DNA from 4 places in the Pantoea sp. S18 genome. Region 1 is predicted to be linked to each of the others. Evidence: predicted binding sites of a transcription regulator. Region 1 holds the regulator's gene; each other region holds the start of a gene.
What was found. Region 1 encodes CRP, which controls carbon source genes, mostly activating them, when cyclic AMP is high. Its sites were predicted from a motif close to ATGTGANNNNNNTCACAT; they were not measured.
Positions count from the first base shown of each region.

Region 1 (3,148 bases):
GCGGGCGATGCGGCTGAAGTGATACAGGCAGAAGTTACCGACCGGATTATCCGGATGCTGGCGCGCAATTTTCTCCAGCGCGCCGAGCTGTTTCTCCATGTGGAAACGGTCTGGCAGCTGATGGTAGAGAATCGCATCCGCCAGCACGCGCAGTCGCGCCGAGATGATTTTGGCGTTCCAGCGAATCACCGCTTCGGCGTGGCTCTCTTCAACCAGCCTCTGCACCTCTTCAGGCTGATGCAAACTCACCGAGATGTGTTCCTGTAAATCCAGCGCCACCTGGAAAGCGCGCGTCAGGCGTTTGTGGCTGTTATCGCGGCTGGCCGACAGCATATGCATTTGCTGGTAGCAGGTGGTGATGAGATCGACCGCCTTTTGCTGACGCGCCAGCAGCGGTGGCAGCGCTTTTTCTGGATCGGTCAGCTGCGTCAGTAAGGTATATTTGGCATCGCAATAATCGGCCAGCTCGCGGAACAGCAGGCTGAGCGATTCGCGCATCGGCTGCTCTTTCCACAGCCAGAACCAGAACCAGTTGAATAAGCCGTACCACAGCGTGCCGCCGATGTAGAGCAGCGGCGGCACCCACATCGGCATGCGTCCCACTAAGCTGAGCGTAAAGATGGCGGCGATGAGCGTTGCGGGCAGTAAGCGCGCATGCAGCGGACCGATTTCGCCGGTCACGCCAATCAGCAGCGGCAGCGCCAGCAAAATCAGCGGCAACGGAATCTGGTAAGCAGTAAGGATTTGCATCAGGAAACTGCCGGTGGCAAACAGCGAACCACCCACAATCAGGCGTTTGAAGAAGCGTTTGTGCGGCGTATCCAGCCCCGCCATGTTGCAGCAGGCAGGCACTAACGAGAACAGCAGACCTTTTTGCAGATCGCCAAACAGCCAGCCGAGAGCCACAGGCAGGCACAGCACCAGCGTTTGCCGCAGCGCATAGTTAACTTCGGGATGATAGATGATTCGGCGCCACATCAGCTCATCGCAAATAGAAACGGCGCGATGTTGCCATCACGCCGTGGGTGAGAAGAAATTAGCGGGTGCCGTAAACGACGATGGTTTTACCGTGTGCGGAGATCAGGTTCTGATCTTCCAGCATTTTCAGGATACGGCCCACGGTTTCGCGTGAGCAGCCCACGATCTGACCAATCTCCTGACGGGTAATTTTGATTTGCATCCCGTCTGGGTGAGTCATCGCATCTGGCTGTTTGGCCAGATTTAGCAGCGTTTGCGCGATACGTCCGGTTACATCGAGGAAGGCAAGGTTGCCCACTTTCTCAGATGTGACTTGCAGACGACGCGCCATTTGCGACGAAAGTCGCATTAAAATATCCGGGTTTACCTGAATCAGCTGACGGAATTTTTTGTATGAAATTTCAGCCACTTCGCAGGCAGACTTCGCACGTACCCAGGCACTACGTTCCTGGCCTTCTTCGAAAAGACCGAGTTCGCCGATGAAATCTCCCTGATTGAGGTAGGAGAGAATCATCTCTTTGCCTTCTTCATCTTTAATCAGTACCGCTACGGAACCTTTTACGATGTAGTACAGCGTTTCCGCTTTCTCACCCTGATGGATGAGCGTGCTTTTGGATGGATATTTGTGAATATGGCAATGGGACAGGAACCATTCGAGTGTAGGGTCTGTTTGCGGTTTGCCGAGAACCATTCGCTATTATCCTCTGTTGTAATCGTGCCCAAAATACAGGGGGCATTTTTCCCTGTCAGGCGGTTTAATCGTCGAGCGTTTCCAGTAATGGAAAAATTATTCCGGGTGGACTCTTAAGCTACGCTTTTGATTCTTCCGGCCTTCGTCTGTGATGACGAAAATATTTTCAGCACTGTTTGTAGCACAGCTTTTGCGAGCTGTCTTGTGTTGTCTCGCTTCAGCAAAAGGGGGATTACTCTGGATTGCTGTTTGTCAGGTGAAAGCGTACTCTGGCGGCAAAACCGCCGCTTCAGGAGAGAGAATAATGCAGGCACGAGTGAAATGGGTGGAAGGTCTTACCTTTCTCGGAGAATCCTCATCTGGCCATCAGGTATTAATGGACGGTAATTCCGGTGATAAAGCGCCAAGTCCAATGGAGATGGTGCTGATGGCCGCAGGCGGCTGTAGCGCCATTGATGTGGTGTCGATCCTGCAAAAAGGGCGCAGCGATGTGGCCGATTGCGAAGTGAAACTCACCTCAGAACGCCGTGAAGAGGCGCCACGCATTTTTACCACCATCAACCTGCATTTTATTGTCAGCGGCAAAGCGTTGAGCGATAAAGCGGTTGCGCGCGCGGTTGACCTGTCGGCAGAAAAATATTGCTCGGTGGCGATCATGCTTGGTAAAGGCGTGGAAATTACCCACAGCTATGAGGTTGTCGAGTTGTAATCGGTCGTAGGGGAGGCATTCATGCCTCCCTTTTCACAGCCCGCACCAAACCTACTCAATCCGTTTCCCTTCAATCAGTCGCTGAACCAGCGGCAGCATAATCAGCTCCATCGCCAATCCCATTTTGCCGCCCGGCACCACCAGCGTATTGATGTGGGAAATAAACGATCCCTGAATCATCGCCAGCAGATAGGGGAACGCGATGCCTTCCAGACCGCGAAAATGAATCACCACGAAGCTTTCGTCGAGCGAGGGAATTTCGCGGGCGGCAAACGGATTTGAGGTATCAACGGTCGGCACGCGCTGGAAGTTAATGTGGGTGCGCGAGAACTGCGGCGTGATGAAGTTAATGTAATCCTCCATCGAACGTACCACCGAATCCATTACTGCTTCGCGTGAATGTCCGCGCTCGCCGGTGTCACGCACCAGCTTCTGAATCCACTCAAGGTTAACAATCGGCACCACACCAACCAGCAGATCGACATGCTCCGCCACATTTTGCTGCTGCGTGACCACGCCGCCGTGCAAGCCTTCATAAAACAGCACATCGGTGTTTTCCGGCAGCGGCTGCCACGGCGTGAAAGTACCCGGCACCTGATTCCACGGCACCGCTTCATCGTAGGTGTGCAGATATTTGCGTGATTCGCCGAGGCCGGTTTGGCCGTAATGTTTGAACGTCTGCTCCAGTAGGCCGAAATCATTGGCTTCCGGGCCGAAGTAGCTGATGTGGCGACCGAGATCGCGCGCTTTGCGGATCGCCATGTCCATTT
Region 1 covers NZ_CP142688.1:3,926,911-3,930,058, reverse strand. The annotation lists gene VIJ98_RS18330 (YccS/YhfK family putative transporter) at 1-978, opposite strand, end outside; gene crp (cAMP-activated global transcriptional regulator CRP) at 1,037-1,669, opposite strand; gene VIJ98_RS18320 (OsmC family protein) at 1,974-2,378, shown strand; gene VIJ98_RS18315 (phosphoribulokinase) at 2,430-3,148, opposite strand, start outside.

Region 2 (3,148 bases), 1.2 Mb from region 1:
GATTATTCGCCGCCGCCGCTTCTCTCAGTGCTAACGGATTGTGCCGCAGCCAGTGCAGATACTCGCTAAACCAAAAATGCATCGCCTGCTGATCGGCTGGCTGCCAACCGGGCGCACTACGCAGCAAAGTCAGCGCATCCACCACGCGCGTGGCAAAGTAGCGTCCATCCAGCACGCCATCATGGCGGCCTGAGGATCGGCCCGGAATTCCCTGCGCAAAGTTTAGATTCGGATGCATGCGGCTGGCGGGATCGATAAACCAATGGCGCATCATCGCTAGCGCTTTATCGGCATAACGTTGATCGCCAGAAAAATACCAGGCCAGCGTCAGTGCCTGAAAATCAGCGGTAAAGCGCGCCAGCCGCACACCATCACTTTGTTCATTCTTACTGGCGGGATTCACTTCGCCGTCGCGACGCTGCCACGGCAAGCCGTCTGCGCTGCTGTCGTCCGGCCACCAATAAGCGCTCAGGCTTAAATAATCCTGCTTCGAGCCGCTCGGCGGCAGCATACCTTTATCGGTGACGCTGGGATTGGGGTGTTTCAGCGCGTTATCCGCCTGCTGCTTTAACTGATGCCAGGCATCGATCGTGGGCGGCGCAGCTTGATGATGTGCCAGCTGCTGCTTAATCCGCTGAAGATCGTTTAAAGAGAGAAAGACCGGATCGTTAGCCACACTTAGCGCGCTATACAGCCACAGCAGCACAATCCACAGGTTTCTCATTAACTTTGCTCATCCAGTTGTAGCGCCACATACAGCAACAAACGATCGTCGAAGTTGCCCAGATCGAGACCGGTAAGCTCGGAAATACGATTGAGGCGATACTCCAGCGTGTTGCGGTGAATAAACAGCGCGCGCGCCGTAGCGCTGGGTTGCACATTATGGCTAAACCACGCCACCAATGTACGCCGCAGCAAACCATTGTTATCCATACTTTTCAGCTTCGCCAGCGGGCGCGCCAGTTCGTTGGCCTGCCAGCCCCCGCGTAAACTGTCGAGCAGCACTGGCAGCACCAGATCCTGATAAAAATAGCTGCGCTGTTCCGGCATGCGCTGTTTGCCCACCATCATGGTGGTGCGCGCGGTACGGTACGAACGTGCGATGCTGCCGGGACCGGTAAAGTAGTTGCCGAGCGCGATACGCATACGCACCTGTCCGCTCTCTTTCATGCGTTGCAGCAGTTGATCCACGCGACGACGATGATCGTCCTGATCGTAGCGGCCATGCGCATTCAGTGCCGGTTTCAGCACCACCATTTCGGTGAGTGAAACAATCGCAATCAGATTGTCACGCTCCGGCGTGGTCAGCAGCGTTTGCAGCTGCTGTAGTTCGGACATGGCGCTATCGACGCCAAGCTGGCCGCTGTCCACTTCCACCACCGCCACCACACGCGGCTGATTGAGATCGATGCCGAGCCGCTGCGCCCATTCGCTCAGCGCTGGCGATAAGGTTTCGCTGCGCACCAGATTCAGCACCAATTCTTCACGCAAGCGGCTGTCCTGCGCCAGCATATGCAGCAACCGCGCCTGCTCCAGCATCATTTCAGCGGTCATACACACCAACTCGCCATAATGACGCAGCGTTGCTGGTTGGCCGGTCAAACCGATTACGCCGACGATGTCGCCATCAATACGCAGCGGCAAATTGATGCCGGGACGCACGCCGTGCAGATGTTTTGCTACCGCTTCGTCAATGTCCACCACGCGGCCTTGTGACAGCACCAGCAGCGCGCCTTCGTGCAATTCGCCAATACGTTCACGATCGCCACTGCCGATGATGCGACCGCGCGCATCCATCACGTTGACATTGCTATCAATAATTTGCATGGTGCGGGCAACAATATCCTGAGCCAGTCGCGCATCGAGATGATAGGTGGCCATCAAACACTCCGGAGATAAGGACGAACAGACAGAATACGCATCCGTTAAGGCGCTGACATTGTGCAGTTGCACATAGCCGTGGGGATTATGCGGGATTTGCGGTAAGCGTCACATTCAGTACCGGACATTTGCACAGACACAAAAAAGGCGAGCCGAAGCTCGCCTGTTATCAACAACCTGAAACTTACTGCATCAGCAAATACAAACTGCTGTCACCGCGCTGTACGTTCAGTGCCAGCACCGAAGGTTTGGTATCAAGCACTTTACGCAGCTCGCCAAGGTTAGCCACGGCTTGCTGGTTCACGCCGAGAATCACGTCACCTTTCTTCAGACCGATACGCGCCGCTGCGCTGCCCGGTTTAACGCTATCGACACGCACGCCTTTCTGGCCATTTGTATCGATATTGCTGAGATCGGCACCTTCAATGCCGGTGTAGATGGTGGCGGACTGCACTTTATCCTGCGAGCTCTGCTGCAGTTCAACCGTGACGTTCACCGGTTTGCCTTCGCGTAGCAGACCCAGTTGCAGCTTGGTGCCGACCGGCAGCGAGCCGACTTCTGCACGCAGCGCCGCGAAGCTGGTCAGCGCTTTACCGTTCATCGACACCACTACGTCACCCGCTTTCACGCCGGCTTTCGCCGCTGCGGAATTCGGCAGCACCTGGCTAACAAAGGCGCCGCGCTGCGCATCGACTTTCATCGCTTTCGCCAGCTCAGAGTTCAGCTCGGTGCCCATAATGCCCAGCTCGCCGCGTTTCACCTGGCCGTACTCAACCATCTGTGCAGTCAGGTTTTTCACCATTGAACTTGGGATCGCAAAGCCGATACCGATGTTGCCGCCGTCCGGCGCCAGAATCGCGGTGTTAATCCCGATCAGCTCACCGTTAAGGTTAACCAACGCGCCGCCGGAGTTACCCCGGTTGATCGCCGCATCGGTCTGGATGAAGTTTTCATAGTTTTCAACGTTCAGGCCGCTGCGACCCAGCGCTGAAACAATCCCCGAGGTCACGGTTTCTCCGAGGCCGTACGGGTTACCGATCGCCACGGTGTAATCACCGACGCGCAGGTTGTCAGAGTCGGCAATTTTGATTGCGGTGAGGTTTTTCGCATCCTGCAGCTGAATCAGCGCGATATCTGACTGCGGATCTTTACCAATTACTTTGGCATCGTAGCGACGGCCATCGCTGAGCTGAACCTGAATTTTGGTCGCGTTATCCACCACGTGGTTGTTAGTCACCACATAGCCTTTATCCGCGTTAATTACCAC
Region 2 covers NZ_CP142688.1:840,737-843,884, reverse strand. The annotation lists gene VIJ98_RS03760 (alginate lyase family protein) at 1-724, opposite strand, end outside; gene VIJ98_RS03755 (CdaR family transcriptional regulator) at 724-1,881, opposite strand; gene degP (serine endoprotease DegP) at 2,066-3,148, opposite strand, start outside.
Region 2: VIJ98_RS03755 (CdaR family transcriptional regulator) is a predicted target of CRP. The motif match lies at 1,978-1,995, and genes of this name have one in related genera.

Region 3 (3,148 bases), 440 kb from region 1:
AGCCAAAGCGGTTTCCGACAAACCTTCGCTGCTGATGTGCAAAACCGTGATTGGCTTCGGTTCACCGAACAAAGCCGGTACGCACGATTCGCACGGCGCGCCGCTGGGTGCCGATGAAATCGCGCTGACCCGCAAGCAGCTGGGCTGGAACCACGGTCCGTTTGAAATCCCTTCAGACATCTACGCGCAGTGGGATGCCAAAGAAGCCGGCCAGGCGAAAGAGTCTGCGTGGGACCAGAAATTTGCTGCCTACGCCGCTGCACATCCGGAACTGGCTGCGGAGTTCAAACGTCGCGTCAACAACCAGCTGCCAGCTAACTGGGCAACTGAGTCGCAGAAGTTTATCGAGCAGCTGCAGGCCAATCCGGCGAAAATTGCCAGCCGTAAAGCCTCGCAGAACGCCATCGAAGCCTTCGGTAAAATCCTGCCGGAATATCTGGGCGGCTCCGCTGACCTGGCGCCAAGCAACCTCACCATGTGGTCCGGCTCCAAGCCGATCAATGAAGACGCGGCAGGCAACTACATTCATTACGGCGTGCGCGAGTTCGGTATGACCGCCATCGCTAACGGTCTGGCGCTGCACGGCGGTTTCCTGCCGTACACCGCCACCTTCCTGATGTTCGTCGAGTACGCGCGCAACGCCGCACGTATGGCCGCGCTGATGAAAATCCGTCAGATCATGGTCTACACCCACGACTCGATTGGTCTGGGCGAAGATGGCCCGACGCATCAGCCGGTTGAGCAGATGGCCAGCCTGCGCGTGACGCCTAACATGAGCCTGTGGCGCCCGTGCGACCAGGTTGAGTCAGCGGTGGCGTGGAAGTACGCTATCGAACGCGTTGATGGCCCGTCGGCGCTGATCTTCTCGCGTCAGAACCTGGCGCAGCAGGATCGCAGCGCTGAGCAGCTGGCGAACGTGGCGCGCGGTGGTTACGTGCTGAAGGACAGCGAAGGTACGCCAGAGTTGATCCTGATCGCTACCGGTTCAGAAGTGGAGCTGGCGGTGGCTGCATTTGAACAGCTGACGGCGGAAGGCCGCAAGGTGCGCGTGGTGTCTATGCCATCCACTGACGCCTTCGACAAACAAGACGCGGCGTACCGTGAATCCGTGCTGCCGAAAGCGGTTGCCGCACGCGTGGCGATTGAAGCGGGTATCGCGGATTACTGGTTCAAATACACCGGCCTGAACGGTGCGATCGTCGGCATGACCACCTTCGGTGAGTCAGCGCCTGCGGATCAGCTGTTCAAAGAGTTTGGTTTCACCGTTGAGAATGTGGTTAAAACGGCGAAATCGATTCTGTGATTTGAGGTCGCCATAAATGGCGACCCTACACAGCGGGTATAAAGGGCGTCCCAACCGGGGCGCCCTTATTGTTTCATCACCTCCAACCTGAAACGGTTCAATTATTCCTGCAGTAATAATCCCGCAGTGCAAAATTTGTGACGTAGATCCAATATTCCGCCACTCACTTGATCGCAATCATTCCCGTTATTCCTCTCTTGCATTACTCTAGCTGAACCGTTTCAGTTGCGAGCGAGAACGTGCATCTTGCCGGTGCGGGCAAGCAATAATTCCCTGTACAAAACGGTGTGAAACGCTCAGGCTAATCGGCACGTTTTTTCGGGTGTTGTTGAAGGTAGAAATGACCGTTCGCGTTGCAATAAATGGTTTTGGTCGTATCGGGCGTAACGTGTTGCGCGCTCTGTATGAAACCGGTCGCCGGGCTGAGATCACCGTGGTCGCCATTAACGAGCTGGCCGACGCCGCCGGGATGGCGCATCTGCTGAAGTACGACACCAGCCACGGCCGTTTTGCCTTTGATGTGCGCCAGGAGCGCGATCAGCTGTTTGTTGGCGACGACACCATTCGCATCCTGCATCAGGCGGAAATTGATGTACTGCCGTGGCGCGAACTGAATGTGGATATCGTGCTGGATTGCACCGGCGTGTACGGCAGCCGCGCTGATGGCGAAGCCCATCTGGCAGCAGGTGCGAAGAAAGTGTTGTTCTCGCATCCGGGCGGTAACGATCTCGATGCCACAGTCGTATTTGGTGTTAACGAACAAGCTCTTAAACAAACTGACCGCATTGTCTCCAACGCATCCTGCACCACCAACTGCATTATTCCGGTGATCAAGTTGCTGGATGACGCCTTTGGCATTGAGTCGGGCACCGTGACCACCATTCACTCGGCGATGCACGATCAGCAGGTGATCGACGCCTATCACAGCGATCTGCGTCGTACCCGCGCCGCCAGCCAATCGATCATTCCGGTAGATACGCGTCTTGCTGCTGGCATTACCCGTATTTTTCCGAAATTTAACGATCGCTTTGAGGCGATTGCGGTGCGCGTGCCCACCATCAACGTGACAGCCATTGATTTGAGCGTGTCGGTGCGCGAAGCGGTGAAGGCGTGCGAGGTCAACGCGTTGCTGCAAAACGCGTCAGAAGGGGCGTTTCGTGGTATAGTTGACTATACGGAATTACCGTTAGTCTCAGTAGATTTTAACCATGATCCGCACAGTGCCATAGTCGATGGCACGCAAACGCGGGTCAGTGGTCATCACCTTATCAAAACGCTGGTTTGGTGTGACAACGAATGGGGCTTTGCTAACCGCATGATCGACACCACGTTAGCAATGGCCGCAAGCGGTTTCAGGTAAGACGCGGACTGCGTCTGGCAAAACTTATGAGAATCAACGAGAGGGTTCACCATGTCTGTAATTAAGATGACCGATCTGGATCTTGCTGGTAAACGCGTTCTGATCCGTGCCGATCTCAACGTGCCAGTGAAAGAAGGGAAAGTGACGTCAGATGCACGTATTCGTGCTTCTCTGCCTACCATCGAAGCGGCGTTGAAACAGGGCGCGAAAGTGATGGTTACCTCTCACCTGGGTCGTCCGACCGAAGGTGAATACAACGAAGAGTTCTCCCTGCTGCCGGTTGTTAACTACCTGAAAGACAAACTGAACGGCACCAACGTTACCCTGGCAAAAGATTACCTCGACGGCGTTGAAGTCGGCGCTGGCGAATTGGTTGTGCTTGAAAACGTACGCTTTAACAAAGGCGAGAAAAAAGACGAAGAAGGCCTGTCGAAGAAATATGCCGCGCTGTGCGACGTGTTCGTGATGGATGCGTTCGGTACCGC
Region 3 covers NZ_CP142688.1:3,488,523-3,491,670, reverse strand. The annotation lists gene tkt (transketolase) at 1-1,303, shown strand, start outside; gene epd (erythrose-4-phosphate dehydrogenase) at 1,644-2,663, shown strand; gene pgk (phosphoglycerate kinase) at 2,715-3,148, shown strand, end outside.
Region 3: epd (erythrose-4-phosphate dehydrogenase) is a predicted target of CRP. The motif match lies at 1,439-1,456, and genes of this name have one in related genera.

Region 4 (3,148 bases), 1.7 Mb from region 1:
CCAGCGCGCTGTCTTCTGCTGCGGGCAGCGGCTGTTCCAGCATAGCGACGTTGAGATCGGCCAGTAGCTGACAGCGCGCCGCCAGGCCTTCGGCATGCCAGGATTCATTGGCATCAACAATCAAGGTAGCGTCCGGTACCGCACTGCGTATCGCCACTAAACGTTCGCTGATCAGGTGATCGTCCATTTTGATCTTCAATAAACGCGCACCATGCTGCCACAACGCCTGCGCGCTGCTGGCCATCGCATCTGGTGTGTCGATGCTGATAGTGTGCGCGGTGACAATCTCGTCGGCCAGTGGCACAGCGCACAATTGCACCAGACTTTCGCCCTGCTGCTGTCGCGCCAAATCCCACAGTGCGCAGTCGATGGCGTTGCGCGCCGCGCCTGCCGGTAACGCCTGTTGCAGCGCTTCACGCGTCATCCCGCTTTGCAACGCACTCAGCTGAGAAGCGATCTGCTTGAGCACCGATTCCTCGCTTTCACCGTAGCGCGCGTACGGCGTGGCTTCCCCGACGCCTTTAACGCCATCCTGCTCGATCTCTACCACCACAACATGCGCCTCAATGCGGCTGCCGCGTGAAATAACAAACGGCGAATGTAACGGCCAGGCTTCCGGATAACTCTTCACTGTTCTCATTATTTCTCCTTAAATCCGTCGCTTAAATGCGAGCCGGCTCGATTATCGCCAGGAAATGCGCTCGTAAACCCTTAAAAATTATGTCATAAACACACGCTATATCTTTAAAGTCAGATATTTCATCGTTAAAAAAAGGAAATCACATGTCTCAGACTGTTCACTTTCAGGGCAATCCGGTGCCGGTTGCAGGCCAGTTCCCACAAGTTGGCGAGCAAGCTAAACCTTTCAGCCTGGTCGCCAAAGATCTTGCTGACGTATCCCTGGCTAATTATGCAGGCAAACGCAAAGTTCTGAACATTTTCCCAAGTATTGATACTGGCGTGTGTGCGGCATCGGTGCGTAAGTTTAATGAGCGCTCAGGTGAAGCGGACAACACGGTCGTGCTGTGCATCTCTTCCGACCTGCCTTTCGCTCAGTCACGCTTCTGTGGCGCAGAGAACGTCAGCAACGTGATCACGCTCTCCTCACTGCGTGGCACTGAGTTCAAAGAAAACTATGGCGTGGCGATTGCGGATGGCCCGCTGAAAGGCCTGACCGCGCGTGCCGTGGTGGTGCTGGATGAAAACGATAAAGTGATTTACAGCGAGCTGGTGAATGAAATCACCGAAGAGCCAAATTACGATGCGGCGCTGGCTGCGCTGAAGTAACGTTAGCTCGCTATTAATGTGAAACAAAGAGCACCGAATGATTAATTCTTCGGTGCTTTTTTTATGCCCGCCTTCAACTCAGTTCCCTTTTTAACCCGTTGATTTATCGTGATACGTAGCACTTCTTCCTACCTTGTTGCATTTTTGCTGTGATTCTTGTTACCCGTATCACATTAATCAAAAAACATAAAACCCGTAACAGATCCCGCAATTGTTCCCATCCGCTTCGCTACCTATAACTAACCGTCAATTGCCCTTAAGCGATTCAAAGACAGGCGGGAATCTCTATGCAAGCAAGCTTATCCATTAAAGAAAAAATCAGTTACGGCCTTGGTGATATGGCCAGCCATATCGCCATCGATAACGTCATTATTTTTCTCACCTTTTACTACACCGATGTGGTGGGTTTGCCCGCGATCTTTGTCGGCACGCTGTTTTTACTGGCGCGCGTTGCCGATGCGGTGATCGATCCAGCAATGGGGATGGTGGCTGACCGAACCCGTTCACGTTGGGGCAAATTTCGTCCCTGGTTATTGATGCTGGCAGTACCGTTCGGCGTCAGTTGTATGCTGATTTATGCGGTGCCGGAAAGCCTGTCGCTCACCGGAAAAATGATTTACGCCGCCGTGACCTACAGCCTAATGATGCTGATGTACACCGCTATCAATATTCCTTACTGCTCGATGGGGGCGATTATCACCGCCGATGATAATCAGCGCATCTCCCTGCAATCATGGCGTTTCTTCCTGGCTACGCTAGGTGGCGCGATGTCCACTTTCCTGATGATCCCGCTCGCCACCTGGCTGGGCGGCGGTAACAAACTGGACGGTTACTTCGCGGCGATGTCGATTATGGCGACGCTGGCAACATTGCTGTTCTTTATCTGCTTCTTCAACACCCGCGAACGTATCAATGCGCCCGCTAACCACGGCAACTTTCTCGCCGATTTACGCGATTTGCTGCGTAACGATCAGTGGCGCGTGGTTGCATTACTGGTGTTCTGCAATATCTCGTTCGGCGTGGTTAGACTCGGCGCGATGATGTACTACGTCACCTATTTTCTCGGTAACGCCAGTCTCTTCATGTGGCTGCTGGCCGCGCATATCGTCGGCAAAAGCGTCGGTAGCGTGCTGGCAAAGCTGCTGACGCGCCGCCTAAACAAAATCACCGCCTTTACCCTCAGCGCCATCACTGCCGGTGTGTTGAGTATCAGCATCGTGTTCCTGCCGGGATCGCTGGCGCTGTTAGTCGGCATGACGTTCATCGTTTCCAGCTTCTATCAGGTCACCACCACGCTGATGTGGGTGATGATGGCCGATGTGGTGGATTACGGTGAATATCGTCAGGGCAAGCGCCTCGATGGCACCGTCTTCTCCACGCTGCTCGCCGTATTGAAAATGGGCATGGCGATCAGCGGCGCGATTGTTGGCTGGACGCTGGGTCTGAGCGGTTACGTTGCTCAGGCACCGCATCAGCAACCCGCCGCGATGATGGCCATCGTCGCGCTGTTTTCAGTGGTTCCAGGTCTGCTGTCGCTGTTGAGCGCGCTGGCAATGCGCGGCTACAAACTTAACGATGCCACCATGCGCACCATCAATCAGAACAAAGTGTCAGCCCAACCAGCTGCAACGGCTTCCCCCCTTCTACAACCACAGGAGTTGTCATGAGTGAATTACGCGCCGAATCCCAGCGTATTATCTGGACATTTGACCGTCAGACGCTGGTTATCGAGCCTTGGGGCGCGCATAGCCTGCGAGTACGAGCCACCTGTCAGCCTGAACTGATCGATCATGACTGGGCGTTGTTATCGCCTGCGGCTTGCGAGGTGGAGATCCAGCGCGAGCATGAATCTCTTAGCCTG
Region 4 covers NZ_CP142688.1:2,193,910-2,197,057, forward strand. The annotation lists gene ycjG (L-Ala-D/L-Glu epimerase) at 1-640, opposite strand, end outside; gene tpx (thiol peroxidase) at 784-1,287, shown strand; gene VIJ98_RS10150 (glycoside-pentoside-hexuronide (GPH):cation symporter) at 1,575-2,954, shown strand; gene VIJ98_RS10155 (glycoside hydrolase family 31 protein) at 2,951-3,148, shown strand, end outside.
Region 4: VIJ98_RS10150 (glycoside-pentoside-hexuronide (GPH):cation symporter) is a predicted target of CRP. The motif match lies at 1,444-1,461, and genes of this name have one in related genera.